Linked DNA regions of Cohaesibacter gelatinilyticus. Each later gene encodes a partner of the first gene's protein in a complex. Links are inferred from orthologs where the notes say so. Each region holds a gene or a part of one and is shown on either strand. Other genes may lie near its edges. The genes, in order: CRO57_RS13515 and hfq.

The links.
Region 2: the proteins of CRO57_RS13515 (region 1) and hfq are in contact, whole or in part, in a crystal structure (PDB 3VU3), measured with the Escherichia coli proteins. The link is inferred for Cohaesibacter gelatinilyticus from one-to-one orthologs.

What each region holds. Positions count from the first base shown.
Region 1 is NZ_OBEL01000002.1:687,973-700,128, reverse strand. Bases 2,991-5,843 are described here. They hold CRO57_RS13515 (catalase), read right to left. Parts: upstream 5,221-5,843; coding sequence 3,760-5,220; downstream 2,991-3,759. Other genes in these bases: CRO57_RS13510 (hydrogen peroxide-inducible genes activator), read left to right, coding at 5,340-5,843; CRO57_RS13520 (phosphatase domain-containing protein), read right to left, coding at 2,991-3,430; CRO57_RS13525 (LysR family transcriptional regulator), read left to right, coding at 2,991-2,993. Outside these bases: 4-hydroxythreonine-4-phosphate dehydrogenase PdxA, read right to left, coding at 1-952; CRO57_RS13530 (four-carbon acid sugar kinase family protein), read right to left, coding at 949-2,031; more of CRO57_RS13525, read left to right, coding at 2,106-2,990; more of CRO57_RS13520, read right to left, coding at 2,990-2,990; more of CRO57_RS13510, read left to right, coding at 5,844-6,269; CRO57_RS13505 (hypothetical protein), read right to left, coding at 6,358-6,792; CRO57_RS13500 (SIR2 family protein), read left to right, coding at 7,123-8,409; CRO57_RS13495 (ATP-binding protein), read left to right, coding at 8,396-10,399; CRO57_RS13490 (hypothetical protein), read left to right, coding at 10,557-11,396; CRO57_RS25385 (helix-turn-helix domain-containing protein), read right to left, coding at 11,435-11,587; CRO57_RS13480 (hypothetical protein), read right to left, coding at 11,676-12,156.
Region 2 is NZ_OBEL01000001.1:1,367,766-1,379,809, forward strand. What follows is about bases 3,379-6,119. They hold hfq (RNA chaperone Hfq), read right to left. Parts: upstream 5,006-6,119; coding sequence 4,751-5,005; downstream 3,379-4,750. Other genes in these bases: hflX (GTPase HflX), read right to left, coding at 3,379-4,750; CRO57_RS06165 (TrkH family potassium uptake protein), read right to left, coding at 5,330-6,119. In the rest of the region: CRO57_RS06135 (NAD(P)/FAD-dependent oxidoreductase), read right to left, coding at 92-1,255; tRNA (5-methylaminomethyl-2-thiouridine)(34)-methyltransferase MnmC2, read left to right, coding at 1,328-2,119; mazG (nucleoside triphosphate pyrophosphohydrolase), read left to right, coding at 2,185-3,030; CRO57_RS06150 (RNA 2'-phosphotransferase), read right to left, coding at 3,019-3,294; more of hflX, read right to left, coding at 3,347-3,378; more of CRO57_RS06165, read right to left, coding at 6,120-6,790; Trk system potassium transporter TrkA, read right to left, coding at 6,833-8,209; nitrogen assimilation response regulator NtrX, read right to left, coding at 8,366-9,736; CRO57_RS06180 (sensor histidine kinase NtrY-like), read right to left, coding at 9,738-12,017. UniProt on the Escherichia coli protein: RNA chaperone that binds small regulatory RNA (sRNAs) and mRNAs to facilitate mRNA translational regulation in response to envelope stress, environmental stress and changes in metabolite concentrations.

The DNA.
Region 1 (12,156 bases):
CTGTCAAAAGGCTGGCGGCATCGGCACTGCCCTGTCCGGCAATGTCAAAGGCCGTGCCATGGTCGGGGCTGGTGCGCACGAATGGCAAACCGAGAGTGATGTTCACGCCTTTCTCCAATCCCATATATTTCACCGGGATCAAACCCTGATCGTGATATTGCGCCACCACGATATCGAATTGTCCCTGACGTGCCATCATGAAGACCGTGTCTCCGGGCCAAGGGCCGGAGGCATTGATGCCTTCCTTTTTGGCGGTTTCGATGGCCGGGGCGATGATGTCGATTTCTTCGCGGCCAAACAATCCGCTTTCGCCAGCATGAGGGTTCAGCCCTGCCACTGCAATGCGCGGATGGTCGTATCCAAGGGCTTTTGCTCCGTCATGAGCCAAGCGGATGGCCGCCATTTGGGCGTCGAAATCCGCGCCCTTGATGGCATTCAGAAGCGAGCAATGAATGGTGACCAGAACGGTGCGGATCTCGTCATTGCCAAGCATCATGGCCACTCGTTCGGCTCCACCAAGATCGGCCAGTATCTCCGTATGGCCGGGATAGGAGATGCCCGCGCGAGAAAGCGCTTCCTTATGAATGGGGGCGGTGACAATGCCAGAAATAGCGCCATTTGCTGCGAGCTGAATGGCGGTCTTGATGGCATCAAAGGCGGCTTGCCCGCACTCTGCGCTGACTTTGCCAAAGGTGGGGAGAGTGTTGAAAGTGCTGGTTTGCAGCACTTCGATCTGGCCTGGCTCAAAGCTGGCCTCTTCTACTTGCTCAATGGCTTTGACTTGTCGCTCTGATCCTGTGATCCGGGCCGCTCGTTCCATCACCTTTGGGCAACCAAGGACGAGAAGGGGCTCGCTTTCAGGCACATGGGACAGGGCCTTGATGATGATTTCCGGCCCGATACCTGCCGGATCGCCCATGGTAAGAGCGAGGGGGTTGGTTCGATTGGTCATTGCTTCTGTCTAACATCCTGTTTGGAGCATAATATTTGCGCGGCGCGTAGAAAGCTTTCTTCATCGCCAAAGCCACCGGCCTTCATGCCAAGGATCAGAGGCGTGCCATCTGCACGCTTTGCCTTTGCCAGCACAAAGCCGGGTTCCAGCTCGCCCTGTAAGGTGAATTGTTTGATCTTCAGTCTATCGAGCATGGCTTGCATGGTGTCGCCGCCGGTTGCGATCAGCGTGTCAAAATTTGCTTGCTGCTGCATGGCTTTTGTCACCAATTCTTGAAGAGCTTGATCCGGATTGTCGCTGCGCTGCTCCGGTGTCATCAGGCAGGTGACACTTTCATGCTGTGCGGTGCGTTTGGCTTGCTGGCGGCTGATGGGGTTGGCGCTACCGACCACCGTCAGGATTGAACGGCTCGGAGGGAGGGAGGCTTTTGTGACCGGGCTTTGCTTGAAGCGATCGGCCAAGGCCATGGCCAATCCGGGAGAGCCAACCCAAAGGGCGTTTTCCGGCTCCTTGATGGCCGCGACCTTTCGGGTCAACTCTTCCTGTGTTTCGGCATTCAATATTGTGATGTCGGCAATGTCAGCAGGAAGACTATCCCTGATGCGGGAGGATCTGGCCGGATGGACGGGATCATTGGCGTAGCTGGACTGGCAGACCGGGATATCATGGACATATTGCACGCCGTCTCGCGTGATGCGACCCGCTGCCGGAAAGGCCGGGGTCACTATCAATCGCTTGCGTTTGCTGGCTGTGAAGGCGGCGCTGATCTCTGCCTTGATATGCCCGCGCAAGGTGCTGTCGATTGTTTTGAAAAGCAGGGATGCACCCGCCAATGACCGGGCCGCTTTGTCTGTCACTGTTGCGGCATCGATTTCAGACAGAGACCGACTGGCACAATCCGCGGACCAGACAGTGGATGCATCGCTTGGCGCTGTGATATCGCCTCGCAAGACAGTCACAGTGTGTCCGCACCGCTGAAATGGAGCACCGCCATCGGCTGCACTGGTCAAATCATCGGCAAGGATGCCGATCAGAGGTGTATGTGTGGGCGCTTTATTTATGATGCTGAAGTCTTTCATATGGTGATGATATCAAACCAGGTTTGCACATAAATCGATTTGTTTTCACCGTTATTGGTGATAATTTATCACCTATGAAGCGATCCGATATCCCATCTCTTGACGATTTGCGTGCCTTTGAAGCGGTGGCGCGGCTTGGCTCTGTCCGGCTTGCCGCCGATGAATTGGTCTTGACCCATGGTGCGGTCAGCCGACGGGTGAGCAAGCTTGCTCGCGACTTGGATATTGCGCTGGTCGCGCCAGACGGACGCGGCATATCGGTGACGGCAGATGGAGACATTCTGGCGGAGGCAATGACCAAGGCGCTGGTCTTGCTGGGAGACGCTTTGACCTCCATCCGACAGCAAGAGGAGGACAAGCCCATCGTGCTGTCCTGTGAGCGCTCGGTTGCCATGCGTTGGCTGATCCCGCGTCTCAGTCAGTTTCAGGATGCCCATCCCGACTGTCCGGTGCATTTGTCCGTTGGGGGCGGGTCGCTGAATTTTGCCCGTGACGGGGTGGCGCTGGCGGTGCGTCGGCTGGATTTTCCCATCGATCCCGACTGGCAGATAAAGCCCTTGTTCGACGAGGCCATCGGCCCGGTCATGGTGCCGGACATGCAAGAGGCTTTTGAAGCGGGGGAGTATATCGCGCTTGGCAGCAAGACCCGACCGGACGCTTGGGAGACATGGCAATCGCTCTATGCCGACGCTCCGAAGCCAAAGGATGTCCGACAGTTTGATCATCATTTCCTGCTGGCGGAAGCCGCAGCCAGCGGCCTTGGCGTTGCGATCTGCCCGCAGATTGTTGTCAGCGATGATATCGAACGCGGGCGCCTGATCGCACCTTGCGGTTTTGTCGCTGATGGCTCCGGCTATGGGCTGATCCATCAGCGCCGACCCGAGTTGAGCGATGGGGCAAACATGCTGGCAGATTGGCTTTGCGAGACCTTTGCTACTGTCGGAGCTAGGCCCGCGCCCTAAAAATCCCCTTCGGCGCATTGGAGGCAGGTGATGTTGTTGCGGCGCCACATGTCGACGACGGAGTTGCGATCATCCACGACAAAGGCAATGCTCTTTCCCTCGCTCAGCAATTGATCAAGGATTTCCTGTTTGATGATAACGTCTGAGCGATGATCTTTTTTCGGGCGCATCAGCAACCGATTGAAGGGGATATCATTCCAGGTGAGCCAGGTCTCGGTTACCTTGCGATTTTCCTCGCCCCGGCCAGAGACGATGATCAGCTCATGACGTCCGGCATCCCAAAGGGTTTTGTAAAGTTCGACCACAGCCGGGTTGGGCAGATCGTCGCCCATCCTGTCATTGAAGGCAGCCCAGTTTGGCTTTGGCCCGTCCAGCAAGGGCCGCCGATGATCAATCAGAGCCAATGTGCCATCAATATCAAAAAGCACGCATTTCATTTGTCAGGCCATAAACTCATATATGTGGTGGATTTGGCAGCAGCAGATACTGTCTTTGCAAGAAGAAAAATCACCCTATCTCCTCATCAATGAGATGGTCAAGGAGTGTGTATGAGCAAGGATGTCAGGGGACTATCGATAGCAGACTGCGTATGGATCTTGTGTGATCCTTTCGATATCGGCATTGGAAAAAGGAGCCCGGAATACCGGGTCCCTTTTTCTGTCTTAAAGCACTTCCCACAATTGTTGAATCGCGAGTAGTGCTTTAATTCTTTGGTTTGAAGCGAGTTCTTATCCGAAAAATGCTTCAACTTTTCGGGAACACGCTCTTAGAGACCCTGCACTGTTGACAAATCGATCCCCAATGCATTGGCAACGCCTTCGCCATATTTGGTGTCTGCCCGATAGCAGTTCACGATATGCCTGTGCTGAATTTCCAGTCTGGCAGGTCCGATTGCCCGGGCTGTATTTTCGAACAGAACCTGCTGTTGCTCAGTACTCATCAGATTGAACAATTTGCCGGGCTGGGAATAATAATCATCGTCAACCCGATGGTTCCAGTGATCGGCAGCGCCCTCGATGCTTAAAGGAGGTTCGCTATAGTCCGGCTGTTCATTCCATTCGTTGAACATGTTTGGTTCATACCCAATCCGGCCACCGGCATTGCCGTCAACCCTCATGCCACCGTCCCTGTGATAGGAATGGAAGGGGCAGCGAGGTGCGTTGACCGGGATTTGGGTATGATTGACGCCGAGACGGTGTCGGTGGGTGTCACCATAGGAGAACAGGCGTCCTTGCAACATGCGATCGGGTGAGAAACTGATACCGGGAACAACATTGGCCGGGCTGAAAGCGGATTGTTCAACTTCGGCAAAATAATTTTCCGGATTCCGGTTCAGCTCCATTTCGCCGACTTCGATGAGAGGATAATCCCCTTTTGGCCAGACTTTGGTCAGATCAAATGGATTGATGGGATAGGAGCCGGCCTCTTTTTCCGGCATGATCTGGACATATAATGTCCATTTGGGGAAATCACTCTTCTCGATGGAGTCGAAGAGATCTCTTTGATGGCTTTCCCGGTCGCCTGCAATAATCTGTGCGGCCTCTTCATCTGTCAGATTCTTGATGCCTTGCCGGGTTTTGAAATGAAATTTCACCCAGAAACGCTCATTGTCAGCATTGATGAAGCTGAATGTGTGACTGCCGAAGCCATGCATGTGGCGGTAAGTCGCTGGAATGCCACGATCACTCATGACGATGGTGACCTGATGCAGGGCTTCCGGCAAATTGGTCCAGAAATCCCAATTGTTGTTGGCATCACGCATGTTGTGACGCGGATCTCTTTTCACTGCATGGTTCAAGTCAGGGAATTTGAGAGGATCACGCAGGAAAAAGACCGGCGTATTGTTGCCCACCAGATCCCAATTGCCTTCTTCGGTGTAGAATTTCACTGCAAAGCCACGAATATCCCGCTCTGCATCGGCCGCGCCGCGCTCACCGGCTACCGTAGAAAAGCGCAGGAACAAGTCGGTTTTCTTGCCAATTTCAGAGAAGATCCTGGCTCTGGTATATTGGGTTATGTCATGTGTGACGGTGAATGTGCCATAGGCTGCAGATCCCTTGGCATGCATTCTGCGTTCGGGAATAACCTCCCGGTCAAAATGAGCCATTTTTTCCAGGAACCAGACATCCTGCAAGAGAACGGGGCCTCTTGCTCCTGCGGTCATGGTGTTTTGATTGTCCGGAACAGGTGCCCCGGAAGCAGTGGTCAGTCCATTTTTCTTGGTCATGGGTCCCTCTCAATCGGACTTCATTAGAACTGTCCCAAAGATAACATCCAAGCTTGTCATTAATCTATATTATCCTTATTATCAGAATAATAATTTGAACTTATGAGATTATGATTCCCATGAGAGCCTTGTCCGGAATAACGCTGAAAGATCTTGAATATGCTCTGGCTGTTGCGGAGGAAAAGCACTTTGGGCAGGCGGCAAGCCGGTGTGGGGTTTCACAACCGGCAATCAGTCAGCAAATCAGGAAAATGGAGGATTTTCTTGGTCTGTCGCTTTTTGAGAGAAGCGGAAAATATGTGAAAGTGACGAAGTCTGGCGCACTCATTCTTGAAAAATCACGGGAGATCATCGGCAAGACACTTGAATTGTCCCAGCTTTCCAAAAGCCTCTCCAATCCCATGGAGCTGACACTGACCATCGGCATCATTCCGACCATCTGCCCCTATCTCATTCCCCATCTGATCCGACCGCTCAAGCAAATCTATCCCAATTTGAAGATAACCATCATTGAGGAACCAACCCCTATTCTTGAGGAGATGATTTGCGGACATGAGCTGGACATCATCATCACGGCCACGCATCCCGAGGCGAAAATGCTTGAGGTGACGACCCTCTATTTCGAACCTTATGTCTTTACTTGTCCTGAAGATCATCCTCTGGCCGGTCGGGAAACTGTCAATTGGAGTGAGATCGACAAGAATGAGATCATCATGCTATCGCCTGAACATTGTTTGCGCAGTCAGACAATGGCTCTTTGTGATGTCAAGGATCAGAGTATTTCCGGCGGGGCACGCAGCCTGGAAATGCTTCGGCAGATGGTGGCCTTGGGAGAAGGATGCGCCTTGCTTCCCATCCTGTCTCTCAGTGGTATCGAGAAATTTCAGGGACTGATAGCCATCCATAAAATCAGCGGCGGTGCCTTTGGCCGCAGCATTCATATGATATGGCGTTCAACAGATCCGCGAAAACCTCATCTGAAGACATTTGCGAATGAGATTATTTCCATCACAAATGAACCCAATATGAGACGTTTCCTCGACCATTGAAGACGGGGGAGAGGGCGGACATGTCGCTGATCGCACGTTCCCGAAAAATTGCGAACTTTTCGGATAAGACCTATTTTAGATCAAAGAGTTAAGATACTTCATCGAAGGATGATGTGATGGTCTTGAGACAATCCTTGGTGCGCTCGCTTTTTACATCGACGGGCAGATAGATCTCATATTGAATATGCTCATCCAGCTCTCGCCGCCAGATGCCGCAATCTCTGGCCGCTTGCATGGTGGCATCACTCTTTGCAAGCTCTTCAATCAGACTGACTTGTAGCTGCATGGGGTCCCGGGTCTCTTCCCAGAAGTCTTCCGACAACCCGGTATCCAGGCAATTGAAAATGATGCCGTGCTTGGTCGAGAACACATAAATGGAAGATTGCGTATCCTTGACCTTCTCATGAAAGCTGGATGCGATCTTCACATAGTCCTTCCATTGCGTCTCACAAAGATCCCGGCTTTGCGAGGCAATTGATGCACTCATCGATGCAATGAGAAAAAGAGCACAAGCCGCGATCATCCGGCATGTCTCCCACGCCATCGCCGCACATGAATGCTGCTGAAACCTAACCATCACTGTCTTCCCCGGCTGCAGATACAGGACTTATTGATCTCAAGCAGACAGCTTACCTTGGCTCGCGCGGATTTCAAGCGGGTTTGTGGGGTGGGGGAGGATGCTAGCCCTACAGCGATTAATGTCATTTCTATCTTTTTACTACGTAATAGCTTGGACGGAGTAGGTGCGACAAGTCAGTTGTTTATTCGAATTCTGCATGTGTGTGATGGAGAGATGCTCTTTTTGCGAGTATGATTTGCTGTGACATCTGATTCCAAACTTAGCGCAAAGAAAATGATCAAATTTCAAAAGGGCACTCGAAATGAATTCGATAGGCTGCAAGAGGCTGATGGCTTCGAGGAGCGGGCTGAAATCATTAGACGCCAGTTAGCAGAAGTCTTTGGTTCCAAGAATCTTTCATTCTTGCTCGGATCAGGCTGTTCTTCCTTCAAATCTGATGGCCAAGAGCTTGGTATTCCGACTATGGGGCCGTTGGCGCAAGAGTTTCGTGGTTTGTTTGACGCCAAGGAGAGGGAGCCATTACTTGCAAATGACTTCGTGACAGCTGAGCAAAAAGACAGGCTGCACAATGAGCTTGGTATTGATCTGCTGCACGAGGATTATCAATGGAATTTGGAACGGATGATGGAAGCTTTAATGACCACGCATCAGTTCTGCATTAGTAGTAATAAAGAGAACTTCAAAGAAGCAGTTGATACTGTAGAGGAGGTTATTTCCGGCGTAAAAAAGTTTATTTTGCAAAAGTGCACTCAGGGGCAGTTTGCTCAAGGCGATGATAGTGTTGTTTCTTTGTATCGCCGCTTTTATCAATCTCTTGCAACACGTTCACGTGGTTTGGCCTCGCCTTGGGTATTTACGACAAACTATGATTTATTTAACGAACGGGCGATGGATCGTTCTGGTATCCCTTACGCCAACGGTTTTTCAGGTACAGTTGAGAGGAGATTTAATCCTGCTACCTACCGCAGGGCACTAGCCGAACAGTTGGATATTTCGTCAAAACGATGGGCGGCTGTGGAAGGTTATGTTTATTTCTGCAAATTACATGGCTCGGTGAATTGGACAGAAGAGGCAACGGGCCTTTATCCAATTCGAGAAGCCACTGATCTTCCTAATCCCGCTGAAGATCGAGTTATGATATATCCGACGCCCTCAAAACAAACCGCAAGTTTCGGATCACCATACGCTGATATGTTTCGGGAGTTTCAAAGACAAATTGTTCAGGATCAGAGCGTACTTCTTGTGGCTGGGTTTAGCTTTGGTGATGAGCATGTCAATAACATTATTTTTCAAGGGCTGACACTTCCGGGCTTCCGGCTGATAGCCTTTTTAGATCCAGATACAAATGACATTACCAAACAACTTGCTTCGCTCGGTGACCCAAGAATTTGGTTTATTTGGGGTGAGGACGAAACCACAGGAAAGAAAGCGCACTATTTCGATAACATCGTAAAATATCTGATGCCGTCGAGTGCTGATCAGAAAGCTGATCAAGCTATAGAAAAAATATTGGAAAAGCTATTGGCCAAACCGCAAGGCGAAAATAATGACGAGGGATGACAATAATCGTACTATCGGCAAAATTGTTAGTGTCTCTGCTGATCGTGTTGTTGTCGAGCTACATAGGGGTAGTGACAATTTCACGGTAGTTGGTTTCGATGATATTCACTATATCGCTACGTTAGGTTCATATTTACTTGTTCCCACACGGTCAGAATACGTGGTTCTTGAAGTAATTGGATTGCGAGAAAAAGATACCTCACCTTCTTATCCAAACAGTGTGGAGTTGAATAAGGCAGGGGCTGCTAAGTTCTTAGACGTCGTTCCGGTAGGAGCGATGCCAGTTGAAGGGGGTATCTTTCGATTTGGTGTATCTTCCTTTCCTCCACTTTATGCAGATGTGTTGTATGCAAGAGATGAAGACCTGGATCGAATTTTTAATGTCGAACAGGTGCCTGACCAAATCGCAAAGATTGATGCCGATGATGTCGAGCGGAGAGGGGAAGTTCCCCATACTATCGAGATAGGCACCTCTGCAGTTTTTAAAGGCTATCCGGTAAAGGCACAGCTTGATTCATTATTTGGTGGACACGTTGCTGTTTTGGGTAATACCGGAAGTGGCAAATCATGCACAGTTGCCTCAATTCTCCAATCTGTTTTCACTAGATCAGATGAGTTTGCAGCTAATGGTGCAGCTTTCATTATATTTGATGTGAATGGTGAATATCGACAAGCTTTAGAAAACCTAGCTTGGCAGATAAATGGGAGCTATTTCAAAGCGGCTAATGAAGAGTTTGAAGAAAATCAACTGGATGAGGGGTTTGTTGGCGCTGACTTAGTTGATCGTTTTCGACTGCCTCATTGGTTTATGACTGTCGATGAATGGGCACTGTTGCTACGTGCGAGTGAAAGATCACAACAGCCAGCGCTGCGAACTGCATTGGGGCTAACAACCTTGTTTGCAGAGCAGGATGGACATCAGCTTGAGGTAGATATCGCATCTATACGTAACCATGTTCTGGCAAAGATCATCCTTGCGATCCTTCAGAGCGATGCTAGTAGTGCTAGTAAATCTGATCGAATAAGGTCAATATTGGCCTCATTTCATACTGAAGAGATTAATCTCGAGATTGCTAGACATAGGATTAGAGTTAATTTTGGAGAGTTTGCAGACGTTGAAGGACTTGCCGAGGTATTATCTCAGTATGTGCAAGATGAGCCTGTTCTCCCAACTTACGCTAACCGCCCTTTTTCGTTCGAGCGTCTTCAGGCCGCACTTGATTTGGCTCTCCATTATGAAGAAGCAAATGGAAATAAGCAAATACGAGAGTATTGCTCCCAAATGGTGACGAGGCTGAAATCCGTTATTGATAATCCAGATTTTGAGTTTCTCAGAGCGAATGCCGATGAGCTGGAAAATCACGAGTGTGAGCCGACACAATTTGTAGATCGTCTACTTGGAATCTCCAAAACAGAGAATGGGTATTGCAAAGAGCGGCAACTTTGTATCCTTGACCTAAATGACGCTTCTGATGAGATCGTAGAGTTGGCGTCAGCAGTTGTCGCGAGATTGATTTTTGATCGAATGCGTAGGACTGAGCCACGGAATAAGATGCCCGTGCACTTAATCTTGGAAGAGGCTCATCGCTACATTTCTGAACGCCCAAGTCGCTTTGCTATTGATGCTGGAGTAACTTTTCAACGGATCGCAAAGGAAGGTCGAAAGTATGGTGCATTTTTGATTGTTGCTTCACAAAGACCTAGTGAGCTGTCCAAGACAGTGTTGTCACAATGCAACAACTTTATCATTCATCGGATCCAAAACCCTGACGATTTGTTCCAAATTAGGCAAATGACACCGTTCATCTCTGAAACTGTGCTCAAGCGCCTTCCTTCATTACCCAAGCAACACGCTCTCATCTTTGGAAATGCTGTGAAGATACCAATGACTTTTAGAGTTAGGGATGCCGATCCTGCTCCCAATAGTGATGACGCTCAGATACGAGATTTGTGGTATATTCCAGACAATCCCCGATTGCTTTGGACATAACCTTAATTTGTTTTCTGCTCTTAAGCCATTCTGGTGACTTTTAATGATTTGAATTCCATTGAGGGTACCAGAGTTAGCTGCAATTTCTTTTCTTCCGGTACCGACAGGTTGATTGGGCATGAGTATGTTGTGACAAAAACTTATTGGAGAGAATTTCATGCCTACTCAAGAATTTGATCAATCTGTCGCCAACTGCGAACAAGCAATTTTGGAATTTAGAGACAAGTCTATTACGCAGAATTACATTCCTGAGGCTGTGGTCATTGCTGGAAGATTCATTGAACGTCGTTTTGAATTAGTAGACTTTTATAAAGAGTTGGATACAAAGCTTAAGTCCAATTCAACCGCACTATATCAGTTTTTCGACAGTGTATTTCTTACGGCTTCTTATTGGAACTTAGAGGAAAATAAGAAGGCCAGAGCGGAAAGAAATGAACTGAAAACAATTAATGAGCAAATAGCTATAGCAGCTCGTAAATTGTCAGGGTTGATGGAACAACGCACTAATCTGAATGATACTTCTGGCTTTTACAGTGATACCCATTACGGGGTTTGTGAAACTCTGGATGCTGCGGGTGGTTCAAATTTCTCTTACGAGTCGTGGGTTCAAGACGACTTTAAGCAATTGTATTGCAGATTTGGTCTGACATACTGGCCCACATTCACTGAATTTTTTGAAGAGTTGGCTCAGGATGCGGAGCAAGCAGAAATCCGAGCTAGTAACGAGGTCACAGCCGCCGCTACAACTGGTGCTCGCTCTTCTCTGAAAGACTATTTAAGAGCACTTCAAAAGCATCTTGATGACAATTTTCTAGCGTTTCCGCATCTAGTTACAGCGCACTTTAGACTTTCTGATAGTGCAATTGCCTCATTGGTGAATTGTGTACTCGACTTGGACCCTGACGAAATGAAAGATGCGGCGTATGTCAAGAGATTTCGGCAGGGAGAGCGTGAGCGAGCGGAAAAGGAGATCGAGCTTGAGCAAGAGGCGTATTGAGTTGAAACTATAGCTTCAAAGTAAATCTTCTTCCCCCGCTACCCCCTAACACCCCGTCTCCACTCCGACGGGCTGGTGTGGAAGCATTTGCGGAAGGCGGCGGCGAATTTGGCGGGGTTGGTGTAGTTCAGATCCATGGCGATCTGGGTGATGCTGGTGTCGCCTTGCAGCAGGTCCTGCGCCTTTTTCATGCGTTGCAGGGTGATATATTCGTAAGGAGCCTTGCCGGGCTTCCTTCCCACGCACAGCCCAAAGCGCATTGATGCTGCATGACGTGCTTTATGGGGAATGAAGGGATGTTTGCAGGAAGTCTGTAACGCTCTGATTGCGCTGGCCAAGGATAAGGAGCGTCTTGCAAGCCGCCATGGCATAGAGAGGCTGGTCTTTTGCGCCTGCCTGCTTCAGCCATGCTCTTCGCGTTTTTGGCAATGGCGTGGCAATGGTGACCTTGTTTTTCAGATCGGATCGGCATTGCAGCGATTGATCATAGGCGATCTTCAGATAACGACTATCTCTTGATGTGAGAATGGCGATGCCTTCATCGAGCCAGGCAGGAAAATCTTCCTGCCAATATCGCCAAGGACCAAGGCGTTTGTGCAATTCTATATGGGCCAGTTCGTGGGCGAGGATCGTAAGAGAGACACCGTCAGGCGAGACATGAACCAGATGCCAGCCATAAACCCTTGCCTTGGCAGTTTTGCCCTTCAAGCGCTGCTTGCAACTTTGGCTTTGACAGATCAGCCATAAGGGTGCGGCTGTT
Region 2 (12,044 bases), on another replicon or contig:
CTGCACGCAGCAAAGTGCTTCGCAACGCGCATTTCTCCGCGGAGCGGCAAAACTGAGAGAGCTTTGATTAGAAGAAGAACGCTTGGTTCCATCACGTCTCTGACAGATGATGAGAAAGCTCAAAGGTCGGTGGAACCTCGAAACTATCAGGAAGCCCGCTCAGACGTTCCATAGCAATCTGTGCTATGTGATGTGCAATGCCGTAGGAGATCTTGAACCCACCAGTAGCAACGAATACTCGTTTGGAACCCGGCAGGAAACCAATCATGGGATCGCGTTTAATGGCTTTCGGACGGACACCAGCCCATCGATTAACAACTTCGGCACCGCGCACCGCAGGACAAAGAGCTTGTGCCTTCTCCCACATTTCATCACATATCTCATCGGTCGAAGATGGGTCTTGCCATTCATTTTCCGACGAGCTGCCAATTGCACAATAACCATGGTCATGGGGCACCACATAAAGCCCGCGATCATAGAGGATGGGTAGCCCAGGCCCCTGATCAGCTTTGACCAGCAAAGATTGACCTTTGACGCCCTGACCGAGATTGGAGCGATCCAGCATCGCTTCCAGAATGGGAAAAGATTGATAGCCTGCCGACAAGACCATCTGACCAGCTGAAATATTGGACCCATCAGCCAATGTGACCACTACGCCAGCCCCCTGCTCTTTTATTTCAATCACCTCACAATGTTCTCGAATGACGCCACCGCGTTTCACTACGCTTGCCTTCACCGCCGCACAATAAAGTCGAGGACTTGCACGAGCGGATAGATTGTCGAAGGCATAGCCTTCGGGAGCGAAATCCGGATTGAGCCATCCATCATAGTCGACCTTGCAGCGCAATTCATAAAAATATCCGGTCTCTGCCTTCTGCCAGACGCGTTCAGCCTCATCCGAACGGATCTGACTATGACCCTTCAGATTGGAATTGCTCAGCGGTACAATCCGTCCGCAGCGCTCATACCCGGTAGGAAGATCAACCTCTTCTTCAAGAGTTGCTTTAACTTTAGAAAGAGATTTCAATGCATTGAATTGAAATTCTTTTTTGACATTCCATCTGGCCGGCATATGTGGCATTAACGCACCAAGAAGACCAAAGCTTGCCCCCTCACCGGCACCGGCTCGATCGACGATCATGACTGAAAATCCCGCCCCTAAGAGAGCTCTTGCGATTGACAGGCCAAAGATTCCGCCACCAACAATCAGGCAATCGACAGCGTGTGAGGAAAGGCTGCTATTTGCACTTGGCATTTGGTCTTGTTCCATCTTAATTTAGCGTGAGATTGAGTGGCCGAACCCTAACTGATAGCAAAGGCATTTCCTATGGCCGAACAGGCAGAACTCTCCTGGCTGGACAATTTGACCCCCATATCCACACGCTTTGACGACAGCTACTATTCCCGCCAGAACGGTTTGGAAGAAACACGCTATGTCTTCATTGAAGGGAATGGACTTCCTGAAAAATGGAAAAAACAGAAATACCCGATCATCGGTGAGCTTGGATTTGGTACCGGCTTGAATTTTCTTGCCACATGGCAGGCATATATGCACCACCAGAACTCATCCACAAAGATCTCTTTAAATAAGTTACATGAGGATAACATAGCCGATTGCGCGCAAGAGGATGGCGCAGACGTGATATCAAGTGACCAATACCTGACATTTTGCTCCTTTGAAAAATACCCAATGAGCGCAGATGAGCTGACAAAAGCTCTCTCCCCTTGGAGCGAACTTAAACCATTCTCTGAAGTTTTGATCAGTCAGTGGCAAAACCTCATGCAAGGCTGGAACTGTCTCGCATTTGAACAAGCTTACCTGTATCTCTTCATTGGCGATGCGCATGACGGCCTGCAATCGCTACCAAAAGAATTATCTGGCCAGATCGAAGCATGGTATCTGGACGGCTTCAATCCCAAGACCAATCCGGATCTCTGGGCCCTGCCCCTGCTCAAGACGCTGTTGGAATCCAGTCAGCAAGGAGCAACCTTTGCCACCTATACCGCTGCTGGCTGGGTTCGCCGTAATTTACAAGAAGTCGGATTTGTAGTTTCCAAACGTAAAGGCTTCGGTCATAAACGTGATATGTGTTTCGGCATCAAACCGCAGCACGACTAACATCCAGCTCCCCTCGCCTGCGTAATTCCCAGATGGATCTTTCTCCCATGATATCAGATATGAAAATTGAAGCCTCGAACGACATTTCTATGCTGTTGGAAATCATGGCCAGATTGCGGGATAAGGATACAGGGTGTCCTTGGGATGTAGAGCAGACCTTTGCTTCCATCATTCCCTATACGATTGAAGAAGCTTATGAGGTGCAGGACGCTATCGAGCGAAATGATCTGGATGATATGAGAGAAGAGCTCGGAGATCTCCTCTTGCAAGTTGTCTTCCATGCACAAATGGCCAAAGAACAACAGGCATTCGATTTCGGAGATGTCGTCCACGCCATCACAAAGAAAATGGTCAGGCGCCATCCTCATGTCTTTGGAGATGCAGGGCAACGCGGTAAAGATCTTGTCAAAGGTGCATGGGAAGCCATCAAGAATGAAGAAAAGCAGGAACGCCAAGAACGCCGCACAGCACTAGGCCTTGTTGAAGGTGATGGACCAGGAGCATTCCTGGATGATGTACCACGTGGCCTTCCATCCATGAAAGCCGCTGTCAAACTTCAAAAACTAGCCAGCAAGGTTGGCTTTGACTGGAATGATCCACATCTCGTCCTGGACAAAATAGAAGAAGAAACGCAGGAATCCAGAACCGAGTTGGCTGAATTGCTAAAATCAGGCACTTCTCTTGATAGCGTAGAGATGAAATCGGAAATTGGCGATCTTCTCTTTGCTGTGATCAATCTCGCACGCCATTGTCACATTGACCCAGATGAAGCCCTGGCAATGACCAATCAGAAATTCCGTGATCGCTTCGCGCACGTCGAGAGCAGCCTGGAGAACAAAAGTCGAAGCCTTCACGAAGCAAGTCTGGATGAAATGGAAGAACTCTGGCAAGCCGCCAAATCACGGACCTAAATAGTTGGGCACCACTCGATCGGTCAGCCAGACGCCATTGTCCGAGAGATAGAATGCTTGTCCGTCTTTTGCCATCTTTCCTGCAGCAACATTCAATATAACTGGCGAGCCATGATGACTTCCAACTGTATGAGCTGTGTCCCTGTCCTTGGATAGATGCACAAACTGTCGACTACCCGATTTCAATCCCTTCTTGAAAACAGACGGGAGAAAACGACTGGCAGTTCCATGATAAAGGATGTCGGGTGGAGATTGCGGCTGCAAGTTCAGATTGACATTTCATTGACAAAAAGGGGCTTTGCGCCCCTTCTATTTTCTATATGACTCTGAAACGATTTCGGATCTCATCTTGATACTTCATCTGAATGCGAAGAGACAATCTGATACCTTCTTCTTCATCCTCTCGTGTCAATACATCGCAATGCTGATAAAGCCAAGCAAGTCCCTGCCCATCGGCATAATCCAGACGAACAGAAAGTAGATTGTCCTTCTCGGCCAATTTATCTTCGACTGCTTCAAGTAACAGCTCTTCACCTTCACCGGTAATTGCAGACAGCGCAATCGCTTGCATTTGCTCTGTAGCAAGGGAGCGCTGCTGCTGCCCCGCCAAATCAACCAAAGACATACGTTCCTCGTCATCAAGAAGATCAATCTTGTTCCAGATCTCGATCACACGTGGATCTTCATCCATCTTGATTCCAAGATGATCCAGTACGCTGGCAACATCTTCAGCCTGCGCAGCTGTATCTTCATGGGAGATATCGCGCACATGCAAAATGACATCTGCCTCAAGCACCTCCTCCAAAGTAGCACGAAAGGCCGCAACCAAATGTGTCGGAAGGTCGGAAATGAATCCCACCGTATCTGACAGAATGATCTGACGACCATGCGGAAGGCTCAAGGTCCGCAGGGTTGGATCCAGAGTCGCAAAAAGTAAGTCCTTGGCGAAAATATCCGCATCAGTCAAGCGATTGAAAAGCGTAGATTTTCCGGCATTTGTATAGCCAACCAGAGCGACGACCGGGTGTGGTACCTTCTGCCTGTTTGAACGATGTAGCCCGCGTGTTCGGCGCACTTGTTCCAGATCTCGCTCCAATCGACCGATCTTATCCTGCAAGGCCCGGCGGTCTGCTTCAATCTGGGTTTCGCCTGGACCACCCATGAAGCCAATACCACCACGCTGTCGCTCCAGATGAGTCCAACTACGAACCAGGCGGCCTTTTTGATAGTTCAGATGAGCAAGTTCGACCTGTAAGCGTCCTTCCCTGGTTTGCGCCCGACGGCCAAAAATTTCAAGAATGAGACCAGTTCGATCAAGGACCTTGCACTTCCATTCTGTTTCAAGATTGCGTTGCTGGATAGGTGTCAACGGAGAATCCATGATAACAAGCTCTATCTTGTCATCATGAATTCGATCGCCAATCTCCGCAAGCTTGCCTTTACCAATAAGGGTGGAAGGTCTAATGGTAGTCAGTGGGACCCGTAACACATCAACCACATTCAGATTGATGGCAGCAGCAAGACCTTTCGCTTCTTCAAGACGTGCCTGATCGCTTCGGCGAATGGGCTTGCCATCCCCTTGAGCAATTTTCTTGCCTTGTAGATGTTGCGAGAGAATGGGAACCAGAACCAATGCAGAAACCGCAACCTCCCCTCGGTCAATCAAAGGGCGATTGCGGCGCTTGGGCTTATCGCCCTCAAATTCTTCGTGGTCAGCCAATCAGCTATCGGCTTTCTCGGCGGTTTCTCCGCCTTCAAACAGCGATAAAGGGCCATTTGGCATGATGGTCGAAATCGCGTGCTTATAGACCAGCTGGGAATGTCCGTCACGGCGCAGTAAGACGCAGAAGTTATCAAACCACGTGACAACGCCTTGCAACTTGACGCCATTCACGAGAAAAATGGTCAGCGGCGTTTTGGTTTTTCTAACATGGTTGAGAAAAGTATCTTGGAGGTTCTGGGCGCGTTCTGCCATTTTTCCTGCCTTATTGTTTATCTGTTTGGTGTCAAGGTGAACCGATAATCATTATTGACCAGCAAATGCGGAAAGGCCAAGACGTGATTTCATAAATAGCCAATTAGGCTCGGATATCGCATTGATTGTCCACAAGTCAGCGTGAAATCGCGCGCCGCAAAGGTTAGGCATCAAAACCTACAAAATCAGATAGTCCCGACTAACCATTGGAATGTTCAATAATAAAAACTGATTCAGTACTCATCCCATACTAACTGAAATCTGATTGCTGCCAAGAGACCACATGCCTGTACCAACAAGAAAGCGGAGAGTTTTAGCCGCGATCTATCGGCGCCAGAAATTTATGTTGATCGCCCCAAGCAAAACTATGATTTCAAATCGGCCAAAAATCATCGTTATGATCAAGGCATACTTGGATATAAGCGATAACTGATAATAATCCGGCCAGGCATTCGTTGCATTCCAGCCTGCCGAATATAACGGTCCAATATTGGAAAAGGCGGAAATTGCCGCAAATAGAGCTCCATCAAAATGACCGATATCGTGACTTAGCACGACTGCTACGACAATAACCAGCAGGATGGAAAGCAGAAACGACGCCCAGATGGATTTCATCAACTGAATGGTATATTCCGTCTTGCCAAATCGTCCCCCTCGAATGGAGTGCGGGTAAATCAAACGACCGACTTCCCGCCCTGCCTGCATAAGCATAGCGCCAATCCGATAGAGTTTCAGTCCACCTGCCGTTGAAAAGGGTGTTGCACCTATCAGGGCAAGGCAAGCCACCAGCAAACCAGGAAGAACAGTCACATCAGCATGGCGAATTTCAAAGCCGGCAGTTGAAACAAGAGACACCGCTGTAAAGAAACCCTGACGCAGTGCTGACAATGGCGGCAATACGCTAGCACTACCAGCGAGGCGAAAAAGGGTGACGGAATAAAGAAGACCAAGACCTGCCATAAGGCCAAAGAGATAGTAGCTTTCCCGGTGTTCCGTCAGCATCTGCAATTTACCACGAACGGCCATGCGATGCCAAAAGATGCTGGTCGCACCAGCTATCATTCCCAAAGCAATAAGAAACTCCGCCCAACGATTGTCATAACTCGCCAAGGTTCCATCAATCGGCATGAAACCACCGGTCGACAGTGTGGAAAAGGCAAGGCACATAGCCTCAAAGGGAGGAATGCCGCTCAAGATGAGCAACCAGGCAAGTATCAGCGTCAGGATCGCATACGCTCCACCAACCTGACGCGCTACATAGAATGTTCGCCCGCTTTCTTCTCCAAAGGCCCGTTCCATCATGCCTATGTGACGATTGGGAAGCCCACCGACCCCATTGGGCGCCAGAATCAGTAAAAAAGTCAGAAGTGTCAGGAAACCACCAAACCATTGAAGAATGGATCGCCAGAATATGATGGCGGTCGGAACTTCTTCCAATGTACGAAACATGCTTGCTCCGGTGGTCGTCAATCCGGAGACTGCCTCAAACAAGGCATTGATGCCAGACAATTGCCCCGAAATCACAAATGGAAACGCAGCGACAAACGGTAGGCCGATCCAAACAAGAATACAAAGAAGATAAGTCTGAGCATTGACCAGTTCTTTTTCCTGCCCTCGCAAGGCAAAGAAGACGCCACCTGACAAAAAGCCGGTCAGTCCTGCGGTCAGCAGAAATTCCTCTGCAAGATCACTATGTCCGGCGCTGATTGCGATCAACGCTGTGGGCAACATGAGACTGCCAAGAAAACCGAGAATGATCGACAGAAAATAGAAAATGGCCGTCATGTGGAACTATGCTCCGGTCCAGAACCGAATGGAATACCCAAATCAGAAAAATTCAAAACTGACACGGAACAATGTTTCAACCTGTTTGACACGATCAGCCAACGCAAACAAGATTACACGATCCCCGGCCTGAATTTTGGTTTCTCCATCAGGCATGATGACATCACCAGATCGATAGATCGCCCCAACCCGAACCCCATCAGGAAATTCAACTGAACGTAACGGGCGTCCAACCAGTGGAGAGGTTTCCAATGCCTCGGCCTCAATACCTTCTGCTGCACCATCTTCCACCGCATGGACACCACGAATACGACCACGACGAACATGCTGTAGAATTTTGGAAATTGTAACTGATCGTGGATTCACATAAGCATCAATCCCGAGATCCTGAGCCAATTCTGGGTAATGTGCGTCATTCAACAAAGCCATGGTACGGCTACATCCAAGACGCTTGGACATGGCACAGGACAAAATATTGACCTGATCATTATTGGTAAGAGCAATAAGAGTATCGGTATCACGAATGTCGGCTTCCTTGAGAATTTCAAGATCAAGCGCGCTACCCTGCAATACAATCGTGTTGTGCAGATCATTTGCGACCTTGATTGCCCGCTCACGGTCTACCTCGATAATTTTGGCTTTCGTGCGCGTCCGGCGTTCTTCCAATGTTTTTGCTACATAGCGACCAATGTTACCGCCACCGGCAATGACCACACGGGCAGCCTGCCCTTCATCATGGCCGAAAATAGAGAGAGTACGGCGAACCTGCCCCTTGGCCACCACCAGATAAACAAGGTCACCTTCCAACATCTGATCATCAGTATGTGGAACAAACAGACGGGAGTTGCGACGTATACCGACCACGACGGCATGTAGATCAGGGAAAAGTTCAGACAATTGCCGCAACGGAGTATCAACAACGGGACACCCCTCATCACATTGAATTCCAACCATGATGACCTGTCCGTCAGCAAAACGAACCGTGTCTTCAGCGCCCGGCAATGCCATGCGTGAAAGCACCATTTCACCAACTTCCACTTCAGGGGAAATGATCACATCAATTGGCATATGCTCGCGTGAAAACAGATTGGCCCAGTGCTTTTCCAGATAACTCTGAGCACGAACCCGCGCAACCTTGGTGGGCACATTGAAGATGGAGTGCGCGACCTGACAAGCCACCATATTGACTTCGTCATACAGGGTCACTGCCACGATCATGTCGGCTTCATCTGCTCCGGCTCGAGCAAGAATATCGGGATGTGCTCCGTGACCGACATAACCCCGCACATCCAGCGTATCGCGAATAGCGGATACCAATGCCGGTGAGCTATCAATGACCGTGACATCATTTTGTTCAGCAGACAAATGACGGGCAATACCGTAACCAACCTGTCCGGCCCCACAAATCAATACCTTCATGAACTATCGCTCTTATTCTTGCAGTCGAACATTCGTCGACCCGATATCGGAGAAAGTCTGACTACTCTATCTCAAATGTAGCCGTACAATTGTGATTCATCTCAAACTAGCCACACTATCGCAAGCTATGGTCTTGAGCAAAAGAAAGAATGAAATTCAAACCACACCCAGAGATTTCAACTTGCGATGAAGAGCACTGCGTTCCATACCCACAAATTCTGCAGTACGAGATACATTCCCACCAAAGCGTGCTATCTGTGCTTTCAAATATTCTCGTTCAAACACTTCACGAGCTCTCTTTAACGGCAAAGACATGATTTGCTCACTGGCTTCGCCGCCCCCAGGGATACTAGGCGCTGTCTCGCCCACTTCACTTGGAAGAAGATCCGCAGAAATGATGGCATCATCGTCACCTTTGGTCAGGATCAGCAACCGTTCAACGTTATTCTTCAGCTGCCGTACATTACCGGGCCAATCATGAGCCTGAAGTATCGCCATTGCATCTTCGCCGATCTTGCGTGGAGGCAAGCCTGCAGTTGCAGCAAGTTGTTCCATGAAGTGCAGAACAAGCTCCGGGATATCCTTGCGACGGTCTGCCAAAGGCGGCACCGAAACGGGTACAACATTAAGACGGTGGAACAGATCAGATCGGAAGGTTCCCGTTTCAATCTGATCTTCCATATTTTGAGAAGTGGACGAAATGATGCGAACATCGACATGCACCGGAGCACGTCCACCAATACGTAAGAAGCTTTGCTCTGTTAGCACTTTCATCAATTTGGCCTGCAAGTCGGCAGGAATGTCAGCTATTTCCTCAATATATAGTGTTCCACCATGCGCTTCTTCCAGAACCCCAACCTTGCGTAAGCTGGTACCATCCGCTTCAGTGCCGAACAGTTCAAACTCCAACCCTTCCTGATCCCCCTGCCCACAGGAAAAGGTGACAAACGGATTATCGGCTCTATGAGAGCTTTTATGAATGGAGCGCGCGACAAGCTCTTTGCCTGAACCAGATTGACCAGAAATCAGAATGCGTGAGTTAGTTTGAGCTACTCTTTCAATCATCTGGCGCAGATGGTTCATAACAGAAGAAGAACCAATCAAACTGGTGGTATCCCCGGATCTGCTCTTGAGATCTTTTACTTCACGCTTCAGCGCGGAGGCTTCAAGCGCCCGCTCCGCGATCAGGATCAGACGATCGGCTTTGAAAGGTTTTTCAATAAAATCATAAGCACCACGTTTAATCGCCGCCACGGCCGTTTCGACGCCTCCGTGACCGGAAATCATGACAACAGGTAGATCTGGGTGTTTATGCTTGATCACTCCAAGAAGAGCCAAACCGTCCAGACGAGATCCTTGCAACCAGATGTCAAGGAAAACCAGCGAAGGCCTTCGTTGTTCGATCAGCTCCAACGCTTCATCACTTCCCGCCGCCATACGGGTCATGTAACCCTCATCCTCCAGCAGCCCGGCAACCAGTTCGCGGATGTCAATTTCATCATCAACAACAAGAATATCAGCTGCCATACTAATTCACTCCATTCTGGGACTCGGCTAACGGGCGCTCAAGGCCTGAATTATGGTCTTCATCAACATTTTGATCATTGGAAACGTTCGGGTCTTTTGGAATACGCATCTCAATGCAAGCACCTGTCTCGTGATCTGATACTTCACGCGCGTCGCGCAAATGGATGGATCCGCCGTGTTCTTTCAAAATCTTACGAACGATTGCCAATCCCAGCCCGGTTCCCTTGTCACGCGTCGTCATATACGGCTCCAGCAAGCGGGCACGATTGGCGATTGGCAAACCAATTCCATTATCGATCACTTGCAAGCAATAGGCCTCACCATCTTCGGCGGCACGTATAATGACATGCCCTTGTTCATCCTGCCGATCTTCGCGTCCGGAAATAGCCTCCGTGGCATTCTTGACAATATTTGTCACTGCTTGCGCCAAAAGGCGTTGATCGAACGATCCCGGCATTCTGTCCGGAATATTGGTTTCGAACAGAATTTCCTGATTGGCAACTTCGATCAAAAACACGGACTGCTTCACCAACTCCGACAAATCTGCTGGTTCGAATACCGGTTTCGGCATCCGAGCGAACGAGGAGAACTCATCGACCATACGGCCTATGTCCCCAACCTGGCGCACAATTGTATTGACGCATTGATCAAACACACGCCGATCATCCTCCTCCACTTTCTTGCCATAGCGACGACGAAGACGCTCGGCAGATAACTGAATGGGGGTGAGTGGGTTCTTGATCTCATGAGCAATTCTGCGTGCAACATCAGCCCAGGCGGCAGATCTCTGAGCACTGACCAGCTCTGTCACATCATCGAGTGTCACCACATAGGAATGGCTCTCCTGGTCAGAAATTTCGGACGTCACTCGAACGCGAAGCGTAAATTCGAGACCTTCACGTATGATGGCAACCTGCTCTTCCCGTAATTGTCCGGTATCATGCTCGGCTCCCTCCACCAACGGGGCAATTTCAGGCAGAAAATCAGAAAGTTCCGATCCAAGGAGCTCATGTTCTTCTTTCGCAAGAATTTTCTGGATCGAAGGATTTGCCAATGTGACCTTATGGGTTGCATCCACACCTAGAACACCAGCGGTTACTCCCTGTAACATCGCCTCTGTAAAGCGTCGCCGATCATCTATCTGATCTTTTGCAAGTAGCAACTCATCGCGTTGCGAGCGCAATTCGGTAGTCATGGTGTTGAATGTGGTATTAAGCGTCGAAAAATCAGCAGACGATTTATCAATAGGCAGGCGAACATATAGATCCCCTTGCCTTACTTTCTCGGCAGCAAAAATCAAACGTTTGATTGGAGCAACCAGACGATTGGCAAAACCGATACCAATCCAGATTGCAGCCAGCATGACTATCAAACCTGCTCCAGCATATAAAATTGCAAATGCAAGCTGAATATTTGATCGACTGTTCAAGAACGCTTGATATTCCTGAACATTTTCGGTTGTCATGCGAAGAAAGTTGGAAACTGCAGGGTCAATAACCCGCAATACAAACAGATAGGCATCATTAAACTCATCAAGCTTCAGAATACCAGCAACAAGGTTGGAATCTCCCAACGATATCAGAACAGGTTGCCCTTGTGCACGCTTGATAAGCTCATCAGTAGGTAAATCAGGGAGTGGTTGCTCCAAACGATTGGGCGAATTCACCAGCTGTTCACCGCGCCCATTAACCAGATATACATAAGGAAGCCCGCGAATATTGGCCTGCTGAATCAGTATGTTCTTGAAACGGCTCTCATCAAGAATAAAATAGGGTTCCGATTGGTTCAGAACCTGCGCCATACCCAAAAGCTCATTCCGCAATACCGTCGCATGTTCTCGGCGATAGGCCTGAGCAACAGTTTGCGATGTATTGATAATGGCCAGTGTTCGTGAGGAAAACCAGCGATCCAACCCGCGATCCAGTGTTATGGATGCAAAAATAGCCACCAAGATCGTTGGAACAGCGGCGACAAGCGAAAACAACAATACAACGCGAATATGCAATCTGGCTGCAGCACGACCACGCTTTCGGGCAACCAGAATAATCCCGGCTTCCCAGAGAATGGAAAGCAATAGAGCAATCAGGAACACGCCATTGACGATCAAGGCGTTGCGAATGACAATCTCATCTGGATCAATGGATGTCAGACCAAGCAGAATAACGAATGTCACAATCCCCGAAGCGACAGCCAGAATAACAGTCACCAAGCCTATCAGGCGGGCACGCCGCCCTGGTTCGGCCATCGACATCGTTTCATGAGGCTCATTTAGGCTAGTCATTCTGGTCAACAGCTCCAATCTGGCAGA